DNA from 2 places in the Streptomyces sp. NBC_00287 genome. Region 1 is predicted to be linked to the other one. Evidence: riboswitches for the same ligand, from Rfam matches in the RefSeq annotation. Region 1 holds a riboswitch; the other holds the start of a gene.
The links. Region 1 has a riboswitch for glycine ahead of gcvT (glycine cleavage system aminomethyltransferase GcvT). Riboswitches for the same ligand answer to the same signal wherever they lie in the genome.
Positions count from the first base shown of each region.

Region 2: another riboswitch for glycine. It lies ahead of gcvP (aminomethyl-transferring glycine dehydrogenase); the one in region 1 lies ahead of gcvT (glycine cleavage system aminomethyltransferase GcvT).

Region 1 covers NZ_CP108053.1:6,541,814-6,551,982, reverse strand. The annotation lists gene OHT76_RS30030 (ABC transporter ATP-binding protein) at 1-307, opposite strand, end outside; gene OHT76_RS30025 (ABC transporter ATP-binding protein) at 304-1,401, opposite strand; gene OHT76_RS30020 (ABC transporter permease) at 1,398-2,405, opposite strand; gene OHT76_RS30015 (ABC transporter substrate-binding protein) at 2,475-4,229, opposite strand; gene OHT76_RS30010 (ABC transporter permease) at 4,288-5,283, opposite strand; gene OHT76_RS30005 (enhanced serine sensitivity protein SseB C-terminal domain-containing protein) at 5,606-6,394, opposite strand; gene OHT76_RS30000 (enhanced serine sensitivity protein SseB) at 6,562-7,353, opposite strand; gene OHT76_RS29995 (AAA family ATPase) at 7,421-8,095, opposite strand; glycine riboswitch at 8,266-8,361, shown strand; glycine riboswitch at 8,362-8,470, shown strand; gene gcvT (glycine cleavage system aminomethyltransferase GcvT) at 8,508-9,626, shown strand; gene gcvH (glycine cleavage system protein GcvH) at 9,725-10,102, shown strand; gene glyA (serine hydroxymethyltransferase) at 10,117-10,169, shown strand, end outside.
Region 2 covers NZ_CP108053.1:1,583,671-1,593,839, forward strand. The annotation lists gene OHT76_RS07195 (APC family permease) at 1-510, shown strand, start outside; gene OHT76_RS07200 (TOBE domain-containing protein) at 695-1,093, shown strand; gene modA (molybdate ABC transporter substrate-binding protein) at 1,265-2,086, shown strand; gene modB (molybdate ABC transporter permease subunit) at 2,083-2,913, shown strand; gene OHT76_RS07215 (ABC transporter ATP-binding protein) at 2,910-3,971, shown strand; gene OHT76_RS07220 (TOBE domain-containing protein) at 4,031-4,450, shown strand; gene gcvP (aminomethyl-transferring glycine dehydrogenase) at 4,511-7,396, opposite strand; glycine riboswitch at 7,571-7,667, opposite strand; gene OHT76_RS07230 (PRC-barrel domain-containing protein) at 7,782-8,159, shown strand; gene OHT76_RS07235 (DNA polymerase IV) at 8,415-9,785, opposite strand; gene OHT76_RS07240 (MerR family transcriptional regulator) at 9,855-10,169, opposite strand, start outside.

The DNA.
Region 1 (10,169 bases):
GCCGGGTGATGTCCTTGCCCTCGAAGTGGATCGAGCCGCCCGTCGGGTCCTGGAGCCGGGTGATGACCCGCCCCATCGTCGACTTGCCGCAGCCCGACTCGCCGACCACGCCGAGGGTTTCGCCCTTGCGCACCTCGAAGTCGATGCCGTCGACGGCCTTGACCGCGCCGACCTGGCGCTGGAGCACGCCCTTGCGGATCGGGAAGTGCTTCTGCAGGCCCTCGACCTTCAGCAGCACCTCGCGCTCTTCCGCGGGAGCCGACGCCTGTGCCGGGACGGTCACGTCCGTTTTCTTGGTCTCACTCACAGCTTCGGCGCAATCTCTTCGGTCCAGATCCGCGTACGGTCCTCGGGCGAGAGGTGGCAGGCGGAGAAGTGTCCGGTGCCGACCTGCGCCAGTTCGGGGCGCACGGTGCGGGTGACATCGCCCTTGGGGACGTCCGCGTACGGGCAGCGGGGGTGGAAGGCGCAGCCCGAGGGGACGTTGATGAGGCTCGGCGGCTGGCCCTTGACGGGGATGAGCCGCTCGGAGGTCTCGCGGTCGATGCGGGGCATCGAGCCGAGCAGACCCCAGGTGTACGGGTGCTGCGGCCGCTCGAAGATGTCGTCGACCGGGCCGCGCTCCACGCACCGGCCGCCGTACATCACCAGGACGTCGTCGGCGATCTCGGCGACCACACCGAGGTCGTGGGTGATCAGGACGACCGCGGAGCCGAACTCCTTCTGGAGATCCCGGATCAGGTCGAGGATCTGCGCCTGGACGGTGACGTCCAGGGCGGTCGTCGGCTCGTCCGCGATGAGCAGCTCGGGGTTGTTCACCAGCGCCATGGCGATCATCGCGCGCTGGCGCATACCGCCGGAGAACTCGTGCGGGTAGCCGTCGACGCGCTTGGCGGGCTCGGGGATGCCGACCCGGTCGAGCATCTCGATGGCCCGGTTGCGCGCGACCTTCTTGCTGACGTCGTGGTGGACGCGGTACGCCTCCACGATCTGGTTGCCGATCGTGTAGTACGGGTGCATCGCGGACAGCGGGTCCTGGAAGATCATCGCCATCTCGCGGCCACGCAGCCGGCGCACCTCGTCCGGGTCGGCGGAGACCAGTTCCTTGCCGTCCAGCCAGATCTCGCCGGACATCTGGACGTTCTTGCCGCGTGCGCCGAGGCGGTGCAGACCCATGATCGCCAGCGAGGTGACGGACTTGCCCGAGCCGGACTCGCCGACGATGGAGAGGGTCTTGCCCTTCTCCAGCTTGAAGCTGAGCCCGTCGACGGACTTGACCAGGCCGTCGTCGGTCGGGAAGTGCACCTTGAGGTCGCGGACTTCGAGAAAGGCGGTGGGCGCGTCGGAGGGGGCCTTCACGGGCTCCCCCACTGCGGCACCGGTCTTGGAGAGTTCGGTCACGAGAGCCTCACCCGCGGGTCGGCGGCGGCGTACAACAGGTCCACCAGGAAGTTTGCGATCACGACGAAGAAGGCGGCGAGCAGGGTGACGCCGAGGATCGGGGGCAGGTCGTTGTCCCGGATGGACTGCACCGCGTACTCACCGATGCCGTGCAGGGAGAAGACCGTCTCGGTGATCACCGCACCGCCGAGCAGCAGTCCGAGGTCCATGCCGAAGACGGTGATGATCGGGGTCAGCGCCGCCCGCAGCCCGTGCTTGACCACGACCTTCCGCTCGCGCAGACCCTTGGCGCGCGCCGTGCGGATGAAGTCCTCGTTCATCGTCTCCAGCATGCCGGAGCGGGTCAGCCGGGCGTAGATGGCCGAGTAGAGCAGGGCGAGTGAACACCACGCCGGGAAGAGCGTGTTGGCCCACTGCGAGGGGTTCTCGGTGAAGGGGACGTACTCGCGGCCGAAGATCGGCCACTGGAAGGTGAAGAGGAACAGCGCGAGCTGGCCCGTGAAGAACATGGGCAGCGAGACACCGGCGAGGGCGATGCCCATGAACGTCCGGTCGGCGAACGACCGCGGCTTGAGCGCGGAGATCACACCGGCCGTGACACCGCCGAGCAGCCACATGACGGCGGCACCGGCGGCCAGGGACAAGGTCACCGGCAGACGGTCGGTGAGCTGCGGCCAGACCTCGACGTGGGTCTTGAAGGAGTAGCCGAAGCAGGGCGCGTTGCACTGCGCGGTGGTGGGGCCCAGGTCATAGGTCGCGCCGGAGACGATCCCCTTGATGAAGTCCCAGTACTGGACGTACACGGGCTGGTCGAGACCGAGGTTCTGCTTGACCGCTTCGATGTCGGCCTTCGTGGGGCTCTTCCCGATGTACTGCTGAGCCAGCTGGTCGGCCGTCTGGCCGGCGAGCCGCGGCAGCAAAAAGAAGATCGCGAAGGTGACCGCGGTGACGACCAGCAGCAGGATCACCGCTGCGATCATCCGGCGGAGGATATACGAGATCACGGGGATCGGCGCTGGTGCCCGCGGGCCGCGAAGCCCGCGGGCACCAATGCCTTCACCTGCCTTCCGGGGCTACTTCTTGGTCGTGCCGATGTTGAGGTAGTCGTACTGACCGCTGAAGGCCGCCGTCGAGACCAGGTTGGTGAAGTTGGCGGGGCGGTACAGCAGGACCTTGAAGTAGGTCAGCGGAACGAGGGCCGCCTCCTCCATCGTCTTCTTGTCGATCTCGGCGTACAGGCTGTTGCGCTCGCTCTCGTCCTCGCTCGCGATCGCCTTCTCCAGCATCGAGTCGACATCCGCGTTGTCGAACTGCGACAGGTTGGTGTTGCCGGACTCACCGATCGCGTCACTGTGCAGGATCTGCTGCAGGAAGCCGTAGCCGGACGGCCAGTCAGCACCCCACTGCATCATGTGCAGACCGATGTTCTGCTTCTTGTTGAACTGCGGCACACCCGCGGCGTCGGTGAAGTACTTGCCCGACGGGAACTGCTTCAGGCTGGCGTCGATGCCGACCTTCTTCAGCGAGTCGATGATCGCGGTGGCCGAGTCGATCTCCGCCGGACGGTCGCTGCGCGCCGAGATGTTGGTCTTGATCGACGTCTTGCCGCAGGCCTTCAGCTGCTCCTTGGCCTTGGCGACGTCACCCTTGTTGTCCGGCGTGGCGTACAGGTCGGTCTTCTCGTAGCCCGGGATGTCCGGCGGCAGGACCGTGGTGGCGATGTCACCGCGGATCGGGCCGCCGAGCGCGGTCTGCACGGAAACCTTGTCGACCGCGTACTCCACGGCCTTGCGGCACTCGACCTTGTCGAACGGCGCGAGCTTGGTGTTGATCGCCATGTAGACCAGACGGCCACCGAAGGTGTTGTCGGTGCTGGCCTTCAGGTCCGAGGAGTTGACGACCTTCGCCTGGGTCGCGGCCTGGACACCCGTACCACCGAGGTCGATCGCCTTGCCGGCCATGACGTCCTGGTCGATGGTCTCGGCGTTGACCTTCAGCTTGACGACGATCTTGTCCGGGTACTGCTTGCGCAGCGGGTCGGTCGCGGCGTCCCAGTTCTCGTTGCGGACGAGGACGACCTGCTTGCCCTCCTCGTAGCTCTCGAACTTGTAGGAGCCCGAGGACACGATGTCCTTGACGTAGTCGACGCCGGTGTCCTTCGCCTTCGGTACCGGGGCCGTCTGCGGGGTGGCGACCAGGTAGTCGAACTCCTGGAAGGCACGGTTGAGCTTGAAGACGATCGTGGTGTCGTCCGGCGTCTCGATGGACGCGATGCCCTTGTCGCTCTTGTCCTTGTACGGGCCCTTGTACTTGTCGCCGCCCTCGAGGAACTGCTGGAAGTAGCTCGGGCCGAGGGAGAGCACGTCACGCGCGAAGTTGGAACGCTCGACGGCGTACTTGACGTCCTTGGACGTGATCGCCGTGCCGTCCTCGTACTTGAGGCCCTCACGGAGCTTGTACGTCCAGGTCTTGCCGCCGTCGCTGGGCTCACCCGGGGCCGACGCGAGGTCCGGGACCAGCTCGTTGCCGGCCTCACCGGCCGCGGGCTTGAACGTCATCAGCGGGCGGGCGTACAGCCGGCTGAGGTTGTACATGTACGCGTAGTACGTGTTGCCCGGGTCGAAGGAGTCCGGCACGTCCGAGTACTCGTACGTGACCGTGCCCCCCTTCGCGTCGGAGGCGTTGACGACACCCTTGGTCGCGGCGTTGGCGCCGGCCGACTTGTTGTTGCCGTCGCCATTGTCGTTGTCGTCGGCCTTGCTGCAACCCGAAAGCACCAGGCTCACAGTGCCGATAGCCGCGATGGCGGCCAGCGCTGACCTTCGCATGATGGTCTGCTTCCCCTCCATAGTTGGAAACTTGATGGGCTCTCGACGCGGCCGCATGTCAGCGGCTGCGCGGGTCGAGAGCGTCACGGAGTCCGTCGCCGAGCAGGTTGAACGCCAGGACGGTGACGAAGATGGCGAGGCCAGGCACGATCATGAACTGCGGGTCGACCTCGTAGAAGTCGACCGCCTGGTTGAGCATGCCGCCCCACGACGCCTGCGGGGGCTGGATGCCGACACCGAGGAAGCTCAGGCTGGCCTCGAAGAGAATGTTCGTCGGGATGAGCAGCGTCGAGTAGACGATGATCGGGCCGACCAGGTTCGGGAGGAGCTCCCGGAAGAGGATGTACGGACCCTTGGCGCCCATGCCCCGGGAGGCGTCGACGAACTCGCGCTCCCTCAGGGCCAGGGTCTGGCCGCGGACGATTCGGCCCAGATACGGCCAGTTGAAGAAGCCGATGATGAAGATCAGCACGGTGATGTGCAGCGGCAGCCCTTCCAGGCCGAACGCACCGCCCTGGAGCGTCGCCGAGATGGCGATGGCGAACAGCAGCAGCGGGAAGGCGAGGAAGGTGTCCATCAGACGGCTGATGATCGCGTCCGTGCGACCGCCGTAGTAACCGGCGATCACGCCGAGGACCGTGCCGATGGTGTTGGACAGGATGGTCGCCCCGAACGCGACGACCAGGGACACCCAGGAGCCCTCCAGGATGCGGGTGGCGATGTCCCGACCGAACTTGGGCTCGACGCCCAGCGGGTGGTCCATGCTCATCCCGCCGAAGTCCCCGGTGGGCAGCGAGGTGTTGGGGTCGATCAGATCCTGGTTGAAGGCGTTGGGGTCGAGGCCGAAGAGGGCCTGGATGGGACGGGCCAGCAGGGCGAGCAGCACCAGCAGGATGACGACGACGCCACCGGCGACGGCGACCTTGTCCTTCTTGAACCGGGACCAGGCGATCTGCCCGAGCGAACGGCCTTCGATCTGCCCCTTCTCGGCGCCGCTGAGCACAGCCTCCGGCTGTGCGTCGGCTGCCCCGGTGGTCTCGATCGGTGCGGTCACAGTGACCCGACCCCTCTCGCCGGTGGTGACCGGCCTACGCCTGCCGTGGATTACGGCTTTGTCGACTTGCGCTCGATCACAGGATCGACCGACCCCGTGTCTGACTGGGGAGTCTTCAGCGTCGTCACGATCACCCGCCAGGCCTGGCGGCGAAAGTATGCGCAACCGTGATGATGCACTGGGGATTCCGTTATCCGAACAGCGGATAACGATCGCCGGACGAGGGGGAGTTAGGACATATCGGTCGTTGACCGACCTTCGGCGTCATCTACGCGCGCAGAAATGTGTCGGCCACGTGAATGGCTGACGGCGCGTCACCAGGTCAGTAGCCGCCGTGTACCGGTGGGTAGCCGTATCCGGCGGCCGGCGCCTGCGCGGCGTGGGCCTCACGGTCGTAGAACGGACGGGCGCTCGCCCGCATCCACATCGCGACCGGGTCGTACTCGTCGGACATCGCCACCGTCGACACCGGCAGCCCGTCCGGGACCGCGCCGATGGACTGCTGCATCATCGCGCGCACCGAGTCCACGGCGGGCGGGCTGGTGTCGTACACATCCAGACCGATGGCGAGGTACGGCGCCCCGAGCGCCGGCTGCACCCAGGCGCGGCGCAGGGCGCGGACGGCCGGGGTGCGGTGGGCGTTCTGGGCGAGCAGGGCATAGAAGTGCGGGATCTCGATGCCGGGTTCCGACAGGCGGAGGGGACCGGCGGGCTGGCGGTCCAGGCCGGTGGCGATGCGGCGCAGGTCGAGCCAGGGGATGCCGACGCCGCCGCCGGGGGCGTGCGGGTTGAGCCAGAGGCCGAAGTGGTCCGGGTACAGGGTGCGGGCCACGTCGACTCCGTCGACTACTTCGTAACTGCGGTTCCAGCCGCTGGCCGACAGCTCCTGGGCGGAGGTGACGCAGGGGGCGTAGCCGTAGCTGTCGACCTCCATGTTCCCGTACTGGGCGTCCGGGGAGCCGGCTTGGCCGTGCCACAGCAGCATCCAGATCTGGCCGGAGTTCGGGGTCGCGAGCGCGCGCAGGAGCGCCTCGTAGGCGTCGTAGCGCCCGGGCGTGACCTGGCGCAGCATGTGCTCGACCTGCCCGGCCGCGATGCCGCTGGCGCTCACCTGTACCGCCCCTTCAACCTTTGTCCGACCGAGCCGTGACCCTAGCTTAAGGCCGCCTATCAGCTCGGGACTTGCTGCCGTCGCGCGGGTGCGGCTGCGTCGTGGTTTCTCGCGCCCCGCGGCGGAGCCGCACATCGACACAGCCCCGCGCCCCTTACGTCTCTCCACTAACCCTGCGTGTAGAAGGGCCGTACCTTTTCGCGCATCCACATCGCCACCGGGTCCTGGGCTGCCATGTCCAGGAGGATCAGGTTGACTTGCCAGTTCGTGGGGACTCTGCCCAGGGCTCGGCCCAGGGCGTCCATCGGAGCCGTGCGCAGGTCGCCCTCCCAGTTGGAGAGTTCCACTCCTACGAACATCACCGGCGCCGCCGTTTCGATGGCTGCCAGGCAGCGGCGGGCTGTGGTGACCACGCCCGTTGCCGCGAACTCTGCCGAGGCCGCGGAGAGGAAGTCGACCGGGTCGTCCTGCCAGTCCGGTTCGTAGAGCTTGACCCGGCCGCCGCTCGCGGGGCCGTCCAGGGGGGTGCGGCCCGCGCGGCAGAGTTCGGCAACCGCCGGCGGCGGGAGGGGGATGCCCACCACGCCGTCGGGGTTGATCGCCATGCCCACCTGCGGGGGCAGGCCGCGGGCGAATTCCACCGCCGGGGCGATCGTGTACGACATGTGCGAGCCGACGACCTGGCGGAACTGTTCCTCGGAGCTGAAGACCGGGACGTAGGCCTGGCCCTCGATCTCCAGCGTGGGCAGGTCCAGCGGGCCGCTGTGCGGGCCGCCGCCGGCGGGCAGCGGGACCCAGACGTAGCTGCGGCCGAGGACCTCGATGATCCGGCCGCCCGCCGTGGGCACGCCGAGGGAGGCGGAGAGCACCTCCTCCAGCTCGTTGCCGGGCCATCCGCCGTGCGGATGGGGGTGTGCCTGCGCCGGAAAGTCCGCGGGGAGATCCGCCGGGAAGTCCATCTGTCTGACCGCCTGCCGTGAACCACTGATGTGGCTGAAAAGGCTAGCGCCTGTGGAGGACCGGGGCTCAGCCCGTGAAGCCGATCCGGCGCAGCACGCCCGCCGCGGGCCGGTCGATCAGCACCGCAGAACCGCAGCCCTGCGGCAGCTCGCCCTGCTCCACCGCGCGCAGCAGCCGGCCCGCCGCCGAGCGGTGCCGCAGGAAGGCGTACCGCGAGACACCGCGACCGCGCTCGCGCTGACCCTCCAGCGCCTGGTCCGGTGTGACGTCGAGGAGCAGCAGATGCAGGGTGCCGCCCCGGCGCCGCGCCTCGCGGGCCAGCCAGCCGCGCACCCAGGCCTGCGTACCGCAGTCGTGCACGACGACACCCTCGCCGGAGCGCAGGGCGCGCCACAGCCCGGCGTAGTGGGCGAGCCGGACGAGGGGACGGTAGACCGCGTACGGCAAATAGCCCGGCATCCGGGCGTCCCAGCGGTCGCGGGTGTCCTGGGAGTCGATGCGCCGGCCCTTCACCGCGCGGCGCATCAGCGTGGACTTGCCGCTGCCGGGCAGGCCGGTGATCACGACGAGGTCCTTGGGGCCGAAGAGCAGGGCATGCGGACTGCGGCCGTCCCGCTCCCGCAGGTCTCGGACGACGGGTGCGGGGATCGTGCCGCAGGCTTCGAGGGCCGGGGCCACGGGCTGCTTGGGCAGCGCGAGACCCGACGTGGTCGCGTACGCCGTGGTCCTGTTCACCGTCATCGTCCTCCTCCAGGGTCGGGAGCTCCCCTCCCCACTGAGCGTAAAGAGAAGGTAATGGCCGATCTCTCGCGTTTTCGTGCGCGTACCGCCACAAGCCGGTTACAGATGCGGCCTGCCCACGGACGCCCCCGCCATGCAATGATGGCCGCGCCAACTGCATACCGGCCGTTTGAATCCGCGCGGGAGAGTCCCCAGCTTTCAGCTGGGGCGCCGAAGGAGCAAGTCCCTCCCTTGAATCTCTCAGGCCCCGTTACCGCGCGGGCGAGGCACATCTGAAAAGCGGACCGCCGTTTCCGGTGGTCCCACCCAAGGTGCAAGTCATGCCCCGGCGCGGTCATGACGAACCTCTCAGGTTCCGATGACAGATGGGGAGGAACGACCTCGCCGTCATGCCTTGGGAGACGACCGTCCGATGAGCAGTACCGAACCCCGCCGTACCGCCCTCGATGCCCTGCATCGCTCGCTGGGCGCGACGATGACCGACTTCGCCGGCTGGGACATGCCGCTGCGTTACGGCTCCGAGCGCGACGAGCACAACGCCGTGCGCACCCAGGCCGGCCTGTTCGATCTCTCCCACATGGGCGAGATCACCGTCACGGGCCCGCAGGCCGCCGCGCTTCTCGACTACGCCCTCGTCGGGAACATCGGGGGCGTGAAGACCGGCCGCGCCCGCTACACCATGATCTGCCGCGCCGACGGCGGCATCCTGGACGACCTGATCGTCTACCGGCTCGCGGAGACCGAGTACATGGTCGTCGCCAACGCCTCCAACGCCCAGGTGGTGCTGGACGCACTGATGGATCGTTCCGCCGGTTTCGACGCCGAGGTCCGCGACGACCGGGACGCCTACGCGCTGATCGCCGTCCAGGGCCCCGAGTCCCCGGGCATCCTGGGCTCGCTCACCGACGCCGACCTCGACGGTCTGAAGTACTACGCCGGGCTGCCCGGCACCGTCGCGGGCGTCCCCGCGCTGATCGCGCGCACCGGGTACACCGGCGAGGACGGCTTCGAGCTGTTCGTGAAGCCCGAGGACGCGGTCGAACTGTGGCAGGCGCTGACCAAGGCGGGTTCTTCGGTGGGCTTGATCCCCTGCGGCCTGTCCTGCCGGGACACCTTGCGCCTGGAAGCGGGCATGCCGCTGTACGGCCACGAGCTCACGACCGACCTGACCCCCTTCGACGCCGGGCTCGGCCGCGTGGTCAAGTTCGAGAAGGAGGGCGACTTCGTCGGGCGCGAGGCGCTCACCGAGGCTGCCTCCCGCGCCTCGGAGAACCCGCCCCGCGTCCTGGTCGGCCTGATCGCCGAGGGCCGCCGGGTCCCGCGCGCCGGGTACCCGGTCGTCGCGGGCGGCGAGGTCATCGGCGAGGTCACCTCCGGCGCCCCCTCCCCCACGCTGGGCAAGCCGATCGCCATGGCCTACGTCGACGCCGCGCACTCGGCGCCGGGCACGGCCGGGGTCGGCGTGGACATCCGGGGCAGCCACGAGCCGTACGAGGTCGTGGCGCTGCCCTTCTACAAGCGCCAGAAGTAGTAGCCGTAGGTGATGCTGAGCACATCACCGCTGCTCACGCACGCCTTCAGCAGTCCCCCATTCATCAGCACTCCCCCGCGTACAGGAGAATTCAGGCCATGAGCAACCCCCAGCAGCTGCGCTACAGCAAGGAGCACGAGTGGCTGTCGGTCGCCGAGGACGGCGTCTCGACGGTCGGCATCACGGAGTTCGCGGCCAACGCGCTCGGTGACGTCGTCTACGCCCAGCTCCCCGAGGTCGGTTCCACCGTCGAAGCGGGCGAGTCCTGCGGCGAGCTGGAGTCCACCAAGTCGGTCTCCGACCTGTACTCCCCGGTCAACGGCGAGGTCGCCGAGATCAACGAGGACGTCGTCAACGACCCGTCGCTGGTGAACTCCGCCCCCTTCGAGGGCGGCTGGCTGTTCAAGGTACGCATCGCGGAGGAGCCGGCCGACCTGCTCTCCGCCGACGAGTACACCGCCTTTTCCGCCGGCTGAGGAGTCGTAGACGCATGTCCGTCCTGAACACGCCCTTGCACGAGCTCGACCCGGAGGTCGCCGCCGC
Region 2 (10,169 bases), 5.0 Mb from region 1:
CGCGCCTTCGAGCTGCGTGTGACCAGCGTGACGCTGGACGACATGGCGGAACGATTCATCCGGGACATCGCCAGCCGCAAGATCCGGTTCATCGCCAACGAGCCCGACGCCCGTGACATCGCCGAGTACCGGGACAAGGTCGAGCAGATCCGGCAGGACAACGACCTCTCCGAGCAGGACGACTTCGTCTTCGTCGAGGTCACGGTCACCGACCCGTCCGAGTTCGAGTCCGGCCTGACCGTACGCGGCGAGGTCATGCACAACCGCTACCGCGTTCTGACCGTGGAGTCCTCCTCCGTCTCCAACGCCCTGGCCGCCCTCCTCCTGCACGTCCGTGACACCACGGGCTGCACCCCGCACATCTACTTCGAGTGGACCGAGGGCAACCCCTTCGCCAACTTCCTGCGCTTCTTCCTCTTCGGCCAGGGCGAGGTCGCCCCGGTGACCCGAGAGGTCCTGCGCGAGGCAGAACCGGACCGGGCCCGCCGCCCGCGGGTCCACACGGGCTGACGTCCGACGGGCCCGCCGCCCGCAGGCCCACAGGAGCTGACGTCCAACCGGACCCGCCGCCTCGCGAGTTCACACCGGCGGACGCCCAACCGGACCCGCCGCCTCGCGAGTTCACACCGGCGGACGCCCAACCGGACCCGCCACCCCGCGAGTCCACACCGGCGGACGCCCTATCGTGACCGGCATGCAGTCCTACACGATCGGCCAGGCCGCACGACTTCTCGGCGTCAGCCCGGACACCGCCCGCCGCTGGGCGGACGCGGGCCGAGTGGCGACCCACCGCGACGACAGTGGCCGACGGCTCATCGACGGGCGGGATCTGGCCGCGTTCTCGGTGGAGCTCGCCAAGACGGCGGCCACGCCCGAGGAGGAGGCGCCGTACACCTCCGCCCGCAACGCCTTCCCCGGCATCGTCACCGCGATCAAACTCGGCGACGTGGCTGCCCAGGTCGAGATCCAGGCCGGCCCGCACCGGCTCGTCTCCCTGCTCACCCGGGAGGCCGTGGAGGAGCTGGGCCTGGAGGTCGGCATGGAGGCCACGGCCCGCGTGAAGTCGACAAACGTACACATCGACCGCACGTAACACCCCTCTCGATCCGCACATACGAATCTCCAGCCGCTTATCCCCTCGCTCATGCGAAGAGCCAGAAGACTTACGCCTTGCATATGCGTCAGTATGATCGGCGTATGCGAGGGGGAGCCGGCGGTCAGGCCCGGCGGCTTCCTCCCCAGGAGACGAGGGAGTGGACCAGTGATGACCCGTTACGCCCGCCGGAGTCGCCGTACCGCTGTCCAGGCGACCGGCGCGGGAGTCGCCGTACTGCTCCTGCTGAGCGCCTGCTCCTCCTCGTCCGACTCCGAGACGTCCACGGCGTCGGATTCCTCGGGCTCCCCGAAGCTCTCCGGCACAGTCACCGTCTTCGCCGCAGCCTCCCTCCAGGAGAGCTTCACCGAGCTCGGCAAGCAGTTCGAGAAGGAGCACCCGGGAACCAAGGTCACCTTCAGCTTCGGCGGCAGCGACACCCTCGCCGCGAACATCACGGGCGGCGCCCCCGCCGACGTCTTCGCCGCCGCCAGCCCCAAGACCATGGCGATCGTGACGGACGCGAAGGACACGGCCGACACCCCGGTCACCTTCGTCCGCAACCAACTGGAGATCGCCACCCTGCCGGGCAACCCCGACAAGATCTCCTCCCTCAAGGACCTCGGCAAGTCCGGCCTGAAGGTGGTCCTGTGCGACAAGACGGTGCCGTGCGGAGCCGCGGCCGACAAGGCGCTGACGGCGGCCGGACTCAAGGTCACGCCGGTTTCGTACGAGCAGGACGTCAAGGGCGCCCTGACCAAGGTCGAGCTCAAGGAGGCCGACGCCGCCCTCGTGTACCGGACGGACGTGAAGGCGGCGGGTGACAAGGTGGAGGGCGTGGACTTCCCCGAGGCGGCCGACGCCATCAACGACTACCCGATCGCCCTCCTCAAGGACGCGCCCAACCCGGACGCGGCCAAGGCGTTCATGGAGCTGGTGCGCTCCGCGGAGGGCCAGGAGGTCCTGACCGAGGCCGGGTTCCTGAAGCCGTGACGAGTACCGCCGAGACGTTGGAGGGCGGCAGCAAGCGCCGCGTCCGGCCCCGTATGGTGCCGCTGCCGCTGCTGCTCCCCGCCCTCCTGGGTCTGGCGTTCCTGGTGGTCCCCCTGATCGCCCTGCTGGTCCGCACCCCCTGGCGCACCCTCCCCGACCAGCTGACCAGCCCAGAGGTATGGGACGCCCTGCGCCTGTCCCTGCTCTGCGCGACAGCGGCCACGGCGCTGAGCCTGGTCCTGGGCGTCCCGCTGGCCTGGCTGCTGGCCAGAACGGACTTCCCGGGCCGCGGCCTGGTCCGAGCCCTGGTGACCCTGCCCCTGGTCCTCCCCCCGGTGGTGGGCGGAGTGGCCCTCCTCCTCGCCCTCGGCCGCAACGGCGTGGTCGGCCAGTGGCTGGACGACTGGTTCGGCCTCACGCTCCCGTTCACTACAGCGGGCGTGGTGGTGGCGGAGACCTTCGTGGCGATGCCGTTCCTGGTCATCAGCGTGGAAGGCACGCTCAGAGCCGCCGACCCCCGCTACGAGGAAGCCGCCACGACGCTGGGCGCGTCCCGCTTCACGGCGTTCCGCAGAGTGACGCTGCCCTTGATCGCCCCGGGCATCGCGGCCGGAGCGGTCCTGGCCTGGGCCCGCGCCCTGGGCGAGTTCGGCGCCACCATCACCTTCGCGGGCAACTTCCCGGGCCGAACCCAGACCATGCCCCTCTCGGTCTACCTGGCCCTCCAATCGGACCCGGCAGCCGCCATCGCCCTGAGCCTGGTGCTCCTGGCGGTATCGATCACGGTATTGGCAGCACTGCGCGACCGCTGGATGGCAACCCCATGACCGCCTTCACCCAAGGCGACCAGGGCCTGGACACCCACCTGATCGTCGACCGAGACAGCTTCCACCTGAATGTCAGGCTCAAGGCCGCCCCCGGCGACGTCCTGGCCCTGCTCGGCCCCAACGGCGCAGGCAAAACGACCGCCCTCCGCGCCCTCGCCGGCCTGATCCCCCTCACCGCCGGCCACCTCCGCCTGGACGGCACCCCCCTGGACCGCACACCCCCCGAAAACCGCCCGGTGGGCGTCGTATTCCAGGACTACCTCCTCTTCCCCCACCTCACCGCCCTCGACAACGTCGCCTTCGGCCCCCGCTGCCAAGGCGCCACCAAGGCCGAGTCCCGAGCCCAGGCCCACACCTGGCTCAACCGCATGGGCCTCACCGACCACGCCACCGCCAAGCCCCGCCACCTCTCCGGCGGCCAGGCCCAACGCGTCGCCCTGGCCCGAGCCCTGGCCACCAACCCCCGCCTGCTCCTCCTCGACGAACCCCTGGCAGCCCTGGACGCCCGTACCCGCCTGGAGGTCCGAGCCCAACTCCGCCGCCACCTCGCCGAGTTCGAGGCAGTAGCGGTCCTGGTCACCCACGACCCCCTGGACGCCATGGTCCTGGCGGACCGCCTGGTGGTCATCGAACACGGCCGAGTGGTCCAGGAAGGCACCCCCGCGGACATCGCCCGCCACCCCCGCACGGACTACATCGCCCAACTGGTGGGCCTGAACCTCTACAAGGGCAAGGCGGAAGGCCACACGGTCCACCTGGACGCGGGCCCCACCATCACCACCACGGAAGACCTCACCGGCCCGGTGTTCGTCGCCTTCCCCCCGGGCGCCGTGACCCTGTTCCGCGACCGCCCCACCGGCGCCAGCGCCCGCAACCTCTGGCAGTGCCACGTCGAAGGCCTGGAAACCCACGGCGACCAGATCCGCGCGGACCTCACCGGCGAACTCCCCCTCGCCGCCGACCTCACCACAGTCGCCGCGGCGGAACTCGACCTCCACCCCGGCGCCCCGGTCTGGGCAACAGTCAAGGCGACGCAAACGCACGCGTACCCGGCATAAGCCCACCGCCCGACTACCGTGGGACGCCCCACCGACCCACCCCGAACCAGAGGCGTCCCATGCCCCTCAGCATCCGCAACCAACTCCCGGGCACCGTCACCGCCATCACCCCCGGCGAAGTCATGGCCACCGTCAAGGTGGACCTCTCCGGCGGCCACCACCTCACCGCCGCGATCACCAGGGAAGCAGCCCAAGACCTGGCCCTCACCCCAGGCTCCGAAGTACGGGCCCTGGTGAAGTCGACGGAAGTCGCACTCGCCACCGCCCCCGTCACCGGCCTCTCGATCCGCAACCAACTACCGGGCACGGTAAGCGAGATCGCCACCGGCGAAGCGATGACCTCGATCAAAATCACGGTCGCCGGCGGCGAACTGACCTCAGCGATCACCACGGAAGCAGCCACCGACCTGGGCCTGACCCCCGGCACCCCCGTGATCGCCCTGATCAAGTCGACCGAGATCTCCCTGGCAACCCCCTGACACAAAAAGGGCTCCACCCGAGCCGTACAGCCCGGGCGGAGCCCTGTTTCCTACGCCTGATCAGTCGTCGTACGCGTCCAACGGCGGGCAGGAGCACACCAGGTTCCGGTCGCCGAAGGCCTGGTCGATACGGCGCACCGGCGGCCAGTACTTGTCCGCGGCCGAGACCCCATCCGGGAACACGGCCTCCTCACGGCTGTACGCGTGCTTCCACTCCCCGCCCAGCGAGTCAGCGGTGTGCGGAGCGTTCCGCAGCGGGTTGTCGTCCGCGGCCCACTCCCCGGAACCGACCTTCTCGATCTCCGCGCGAATGGCGATCATCGCCTCGCAGAACCGGTCCAGCTCGATCAGGTCCTCGGACTCGGTCGGCTCGATCATCAGCGTGCCGGCCACCGGGAAGGACATCGTCGGCGCGTGGAAGCCGTAGTCGATGAGCCGCTTGGCGACATCGTCGACGCTCACACCGGTCGCCTTCGTCAGCGGACGCAGATCGATGATGCACTCGTGCGCGACGAGCCCGCCGGGACCGGTGTACAGCACCGGGTAGTGCGGCTCCAGCCGCTTGGCGATGTAGTTGGCGCTGAGCACCGCGACCTGCGTGGCCCGCTTGAGCCCCTCGCCGCCCATGAGCCGGACGTACGACCACGAGATCGGCAGGATCCCCGCGGAGCCCCACGGCGCCGCCGAGATCGGCCCGACACCCGTCTCGGGACCGGCCGCGGGCTGCAGCGGGTGGTTCGGCAGATACGGCGCCAGGTGCGCGCGCACACCGACCGGACCGACACCCGGACCACCGCCGCCGTGCGGGATGCAGAAGGTCTTGTGCAGGTTCAGATGCGAGACGTCACCGCCGAAGTGGCCCGGCTTGGCAAGCCCCACCAGGGCGTTGAGGTTGGCGCCGTCGACGTAGACCTGCCCACCGGCCTCGTGCACCTGCGCACAGATGTCGGCGACATGCTCCTCGAAGACACCGTGCGTCGAGGGGTACGTGATCATCAGCACCGACAGTTCGTCGCGGTACTGCTCGATCTTCGCCCGCAGGTCCTCGACGTCGATCTCGCCGTCCTCGGCGGTCTTGACGACGACGACCTTCATGCCGGCCATCACGGCGCTGGCGGCGTTGGTGCCGTGCGCGGAGGACGGGATGAGGCAGACGGTGCGCTGCTCGTCACCGTTGGCCCGGTGGTAGCCGCGTACGGCGAGCAGACCGGCCAGCTCACCCTGCGAGCCGGCGTTCGGCTGCAGGCTGACCTTGTCGTACCCGGTGACCTCGGAGAGACGTTCCTCCAGCTCACGGATGAGCGTGAGGTAGCCCTGCGCCTGCTCGGCGGGCGCGAAGGGGTGCATCTGCCCGAACTCCGGCCAGGTGACCGGCTCCATCTCGGTCGTCGCGTTGAGCTTCATCGTGCAGGAGCCCAGCGGGATCATGCCGCGGTCGAGCGCGTAGTCACGGTCGGCCAGCCGGCGCAGGTAGCGCAGCATGGCGGTCTCGGAGCGGTGCTGGTGGAAGACCGGGTGCGTCAGGACCTCGTCCCCGCGCAGCAACGCCTGCGGCAGCGCGTCCTCGACCCCGGCGTCCAGCGCCTCGATGTCCCCGTCGACCCCGAAGGCGCTCCACACGGCGCCCAGCTGAGCCCGGCCGGTCGTCTCGTCACAGGCGACGGAAACGTGGTCGGCGTCGACAAGACGCAGGTTGACACTGTTCTCCCGCGCGGCGGCGACGACCTCGGCTGCCCGCCCCGGGACCCGCACGGTGAGCGTGTCGAAGAACGAACCGTGCACGACCTCGACTCCGCCCGCGGTGAGCCCCGCGGCGAGGATCGTGGCGTACCGGTGGACCCGCGCGGCGATGCCCTTGAGCCCCTCGGGCCCGTGGTAGACGGCGTACATCCCGGCCATGACGGCGAGCAGCACCTGCGCCGTACAGATGTTGCTGGTGGCCTTCTCACGACGGATGTGCTGCTCACGCGTCTGCAGTGCGAGCCGGTAGGCCCTGTTCCCGTCGGCGTCCACGGACACGCCCACCAGCCGCCCGGGCAGGCTGCGCGCGAACTTCTCGTGTACGGCCATGTAGCCGGCGTGCGGACCGCCGAAGCCCATCGGCACACCGAATCGCTGGGTGGTACCGACCGCGATGTCCGCGCCGAGCTCACCCGGCGACGTCAGCAGCGTCAGCGCGAGCAGATCGGCGGCGACGGTGACCAGCGCGCCGAGCTCATGGGCCTGCTCGATGAGGGGCTTGATGTCCCGTACGGCACCGGAGGCGCCCGGGTACTGGATCAGTACGCCGTTGATCTCGCGCTCGGCGATCTCGGCCGGAATGCCGTCGCTGAGGTCGGCGACCACGACCTCCACGCCGGTCGGCTCGGCCCGCGTCTCGATCACGGCGATGGTCTGCGGAAGGGCGTCCGCGTCGATCAGGAAGAGGCCCTTCTTGTTCTTGCCCATGCGCCGGGACAGGGCCATGGCCTCGGCCGCGGCCGTCCCCTCGTCGAGCAGCGAGGCACCGGAGGTGGGCAGCCCGGTCAGGTCGGCGACCATGGTCTGGAAGTTCAGCAGGGCTTCGAGCCGCCCCTGGGAGATCTCGGGCTGGTACGGCGTGTAGGCCGTGTACCAGGCCGGGTTCTCCATGACATTGCGCAGGATGACGGGCGGGGTGAAGGTCCCGTAGTACCCGAGCCCGATCATGGAGTCGAGCACCTGGTTGCGGTCAGCGAGCGACCGCAGCTCGGCGAGCACCTCGGCCTCGGTACGCGCGCCCGGCAGGTCGAGGGCGTCGGCGTTCTTGATCACATCCGGCACCGCGGCGGCGGTGAGCTCGTCGAGCGAGCCGTAGCCGACCTGCGCGAGCATCTTGGCCCGAGCCTCATGATCAGGACCAATATGACGCTGCTCGAAGGGGATCCCTTGTTCGAGCTCGGAGAGCGGAATGCGATGGGCGGTCATTGCGGAGGCCTCCTGGTCGACACGACCTTCGAGGGGCACCACGGCGCGGGTACCCGGACGGCCTCCCCCTCTGTCATCTCAACCTGAGAGCTTCACCGGACGCCCGAGGGCACCCGGCTTTCACCGTCGGTGAGAGCGGAAGCCGTGGACATCCGCTCTGCTTTCCAGAGTGACCTCGTCCGTGCGGTACGTGGGCCTGAGAGATTCCGGGGAGGATTTGCTCCTTCGGCGCCTCCGGATGGTGTTCGGAGGACTCTCCCGCACGGGGTCAACAGCCGCCTGAAAGCCTACCAGCGAGGTCAACGCCCAGGCGTTCGAGTGGCCGCTTGCCCCAATGTGCTCTTTCGTAGTGCTTACGGATGAGTTGCGACCAAGTGGAGGGCCCGTGCAGACCGACATCGATCCGCGCAACCTGATCGGCCGCAAGGCGTTCGACCGTAACGGTACGAAGATCGGCACGATCGACGAGGTCTACCTCGACGACGCGACCGGCGTACCGGAGTGGGCAGCCATACGCACCGGCCTGTTCAGCAGAGACGCGTTCGTCCCCCTGGAGCCCAGCGAACTCGTGGAAGGCACCCTGCACGTCCCCTTCGACCGCTCCCTGATCAAGGACGCCCCCGACTTCGGAGTAGGCCGCCACCTCTCCCCCGAACAAGAACTCCAGCTCTACCACCACTACGGCCTGGACATCACCGCAACACCCCCACCCCCAGACCACGACTTCGGCAACTTGGCAGGCACGGAGGACGCGGACACCTGATCGAGTGCCACCCCTGAAACGGCCGCCGCCCTAAACCCACGCAGCTGCGGGCAGTCGTACCGCCGGAACCGGCGCCCTACCCACCCAGCAGCGGGCAGTCGTGCCACCGGAACGGCGCGCAGCGAGGCAGCGGCTGCAGCCCACCTGCCGCCGCTGCGGGCAGTCGTGCCGCTGGGGCGGCACCCGCTGCCAAAGAGAGCGGCACCCCGCAAGCGCGGGCGAGCGAAACCCACCCGACGCCAGCCCGGGCAACGGTCACGCCCGAACCCCGTCCACAGAAGCCCCAGGTCTTCGCGGCACCAGCGGCAACGGCTCCGCCACCGACAACTCAGGATCGTCCACCAAAAACGTCCGCACCCGCCCCGGCCCAGAATCCGGCGTCTCGAACCGCACAGTCACCCGCCCCACCCCACTCCCCTGCACCCACCCATGCCCGAACTCGGCATGCCGCACATCATGCCCCGCAGCCCACCGCCGCTCCCCAGGCAACACAACCTCCCGACCAGCAGCCTCAACCTCCCCCTCCTCCCCCACGTCATCCGCCACCCCCTCCCCCGCGGCCTGCGCGAAAAGATCCTCCTGCGTGAAGTCGGCAAGCCCACTGACCCCCACCCCCAGCAACCGCACACCCCCGGTCGTGTCCACCGACTCCAACAACCGAGCCGCAGCCTCCCGCACGACCGCCGGATCATCCGTAGGCCCACGCAACGTCTCGGACCGAGTCAGCGTGGAAAAGTCGTACCGCCGCACCTTCAACACGATCGTCCGCCCGGACAACCCGGCCCCCCGCAGCCGCCGCACGCACCGATCCGCCAGCCGCGCCACCTCAAGCCCGACCCGCACCCGATCATGGATGTCGACGTCGTACGTGTCCTCCACGGACACCGACTTCGTCTCCCGCTCGGCCACAACGGGCCGCTCGTCCCGCGCCAGCGCCATGGCGTACAGCGCATGCCCATGCGCCTTGCCCAGCAGCCGCACGAGCTCGTCCTCCCCCGCCTCGGCCAGCTCATCGACCGTATGGATCCCGGCCCGCCGCAGATGGTCCCCCGTAGCCGGCCCGACCCCCGGCAGGGTCCGCACCGACAGCGGCCCGAGCAACGCCCGCTCGGTCCCCGGCTCGATCAGCACAAGACCGTCCGGCTTGGCCTGCTCCGAGGCGATCTTCGCCAGCATCTTGGACGCCGCGAGCCCCACCGACCCCGTCAGCCCCGTGACCGCCCGTATGTCGGCGCGCAGCTTCACCCCCGCCAGCCTCGCCGACTCCGCGTCCCAGGCCGTACCCCCGGCCTCCAGGTCCACGAAGGCCTCGTCCAGGCTGAGCGGCTCCACCAACGGCGACAGCGCCCCCAGCAGCTCCATGACCTGCTCACTGATCGAACGGTAGAAGCTGAAGCGCGGCACGAGATACGCGGCGTTCGGCGCGAGCCGCCGGGCTTGCGCCATGGGCATGGCCGAATGAACACCAAATACCCGTGCCTCGTACGAACACGTCGCCACCACACCACGAGGCCCGAGCCCGCCCACGATGACGGCCTTCCCGCGCAGACTCGGCTTAGACGCCTGCTCCGCCGAAGCGAAGAAGGCATCCATGTCGAGATGCAGGATCGTGGGCGCGTTTCTCACATATCCGATGCTGCCCTACGCCACTGACAATGCCCCCGAGCCGACCCCGCGCACGGCCCCGACCGGGCCTCAGACCGCCCGGTTCCGCCGCCGCGCCAGCTCGTCCGCCGGGTTGTGGCCGACCAACGTCTCCCCGGTGTCGATCCGCTCCCCGTGCAGCTGGGACAGCGCGCTCTCCACGTCCCGCCACACCACACCGACGGCGATCCCGAAGACGCCCTGCCCGCCCTGGAGCAGCGCATGGACCTCGTCCGGCGAGGTGCACTCGTAGACCGTGGCACCGTCGCTCATCAGCGTCATGCGCTCCAGGTCCCGAAACCCTCGCTCCCGCAGATGCTGCACCGTGGTACGGATGTTCTGCAGCGAGACACCGGTGTCCAGGAA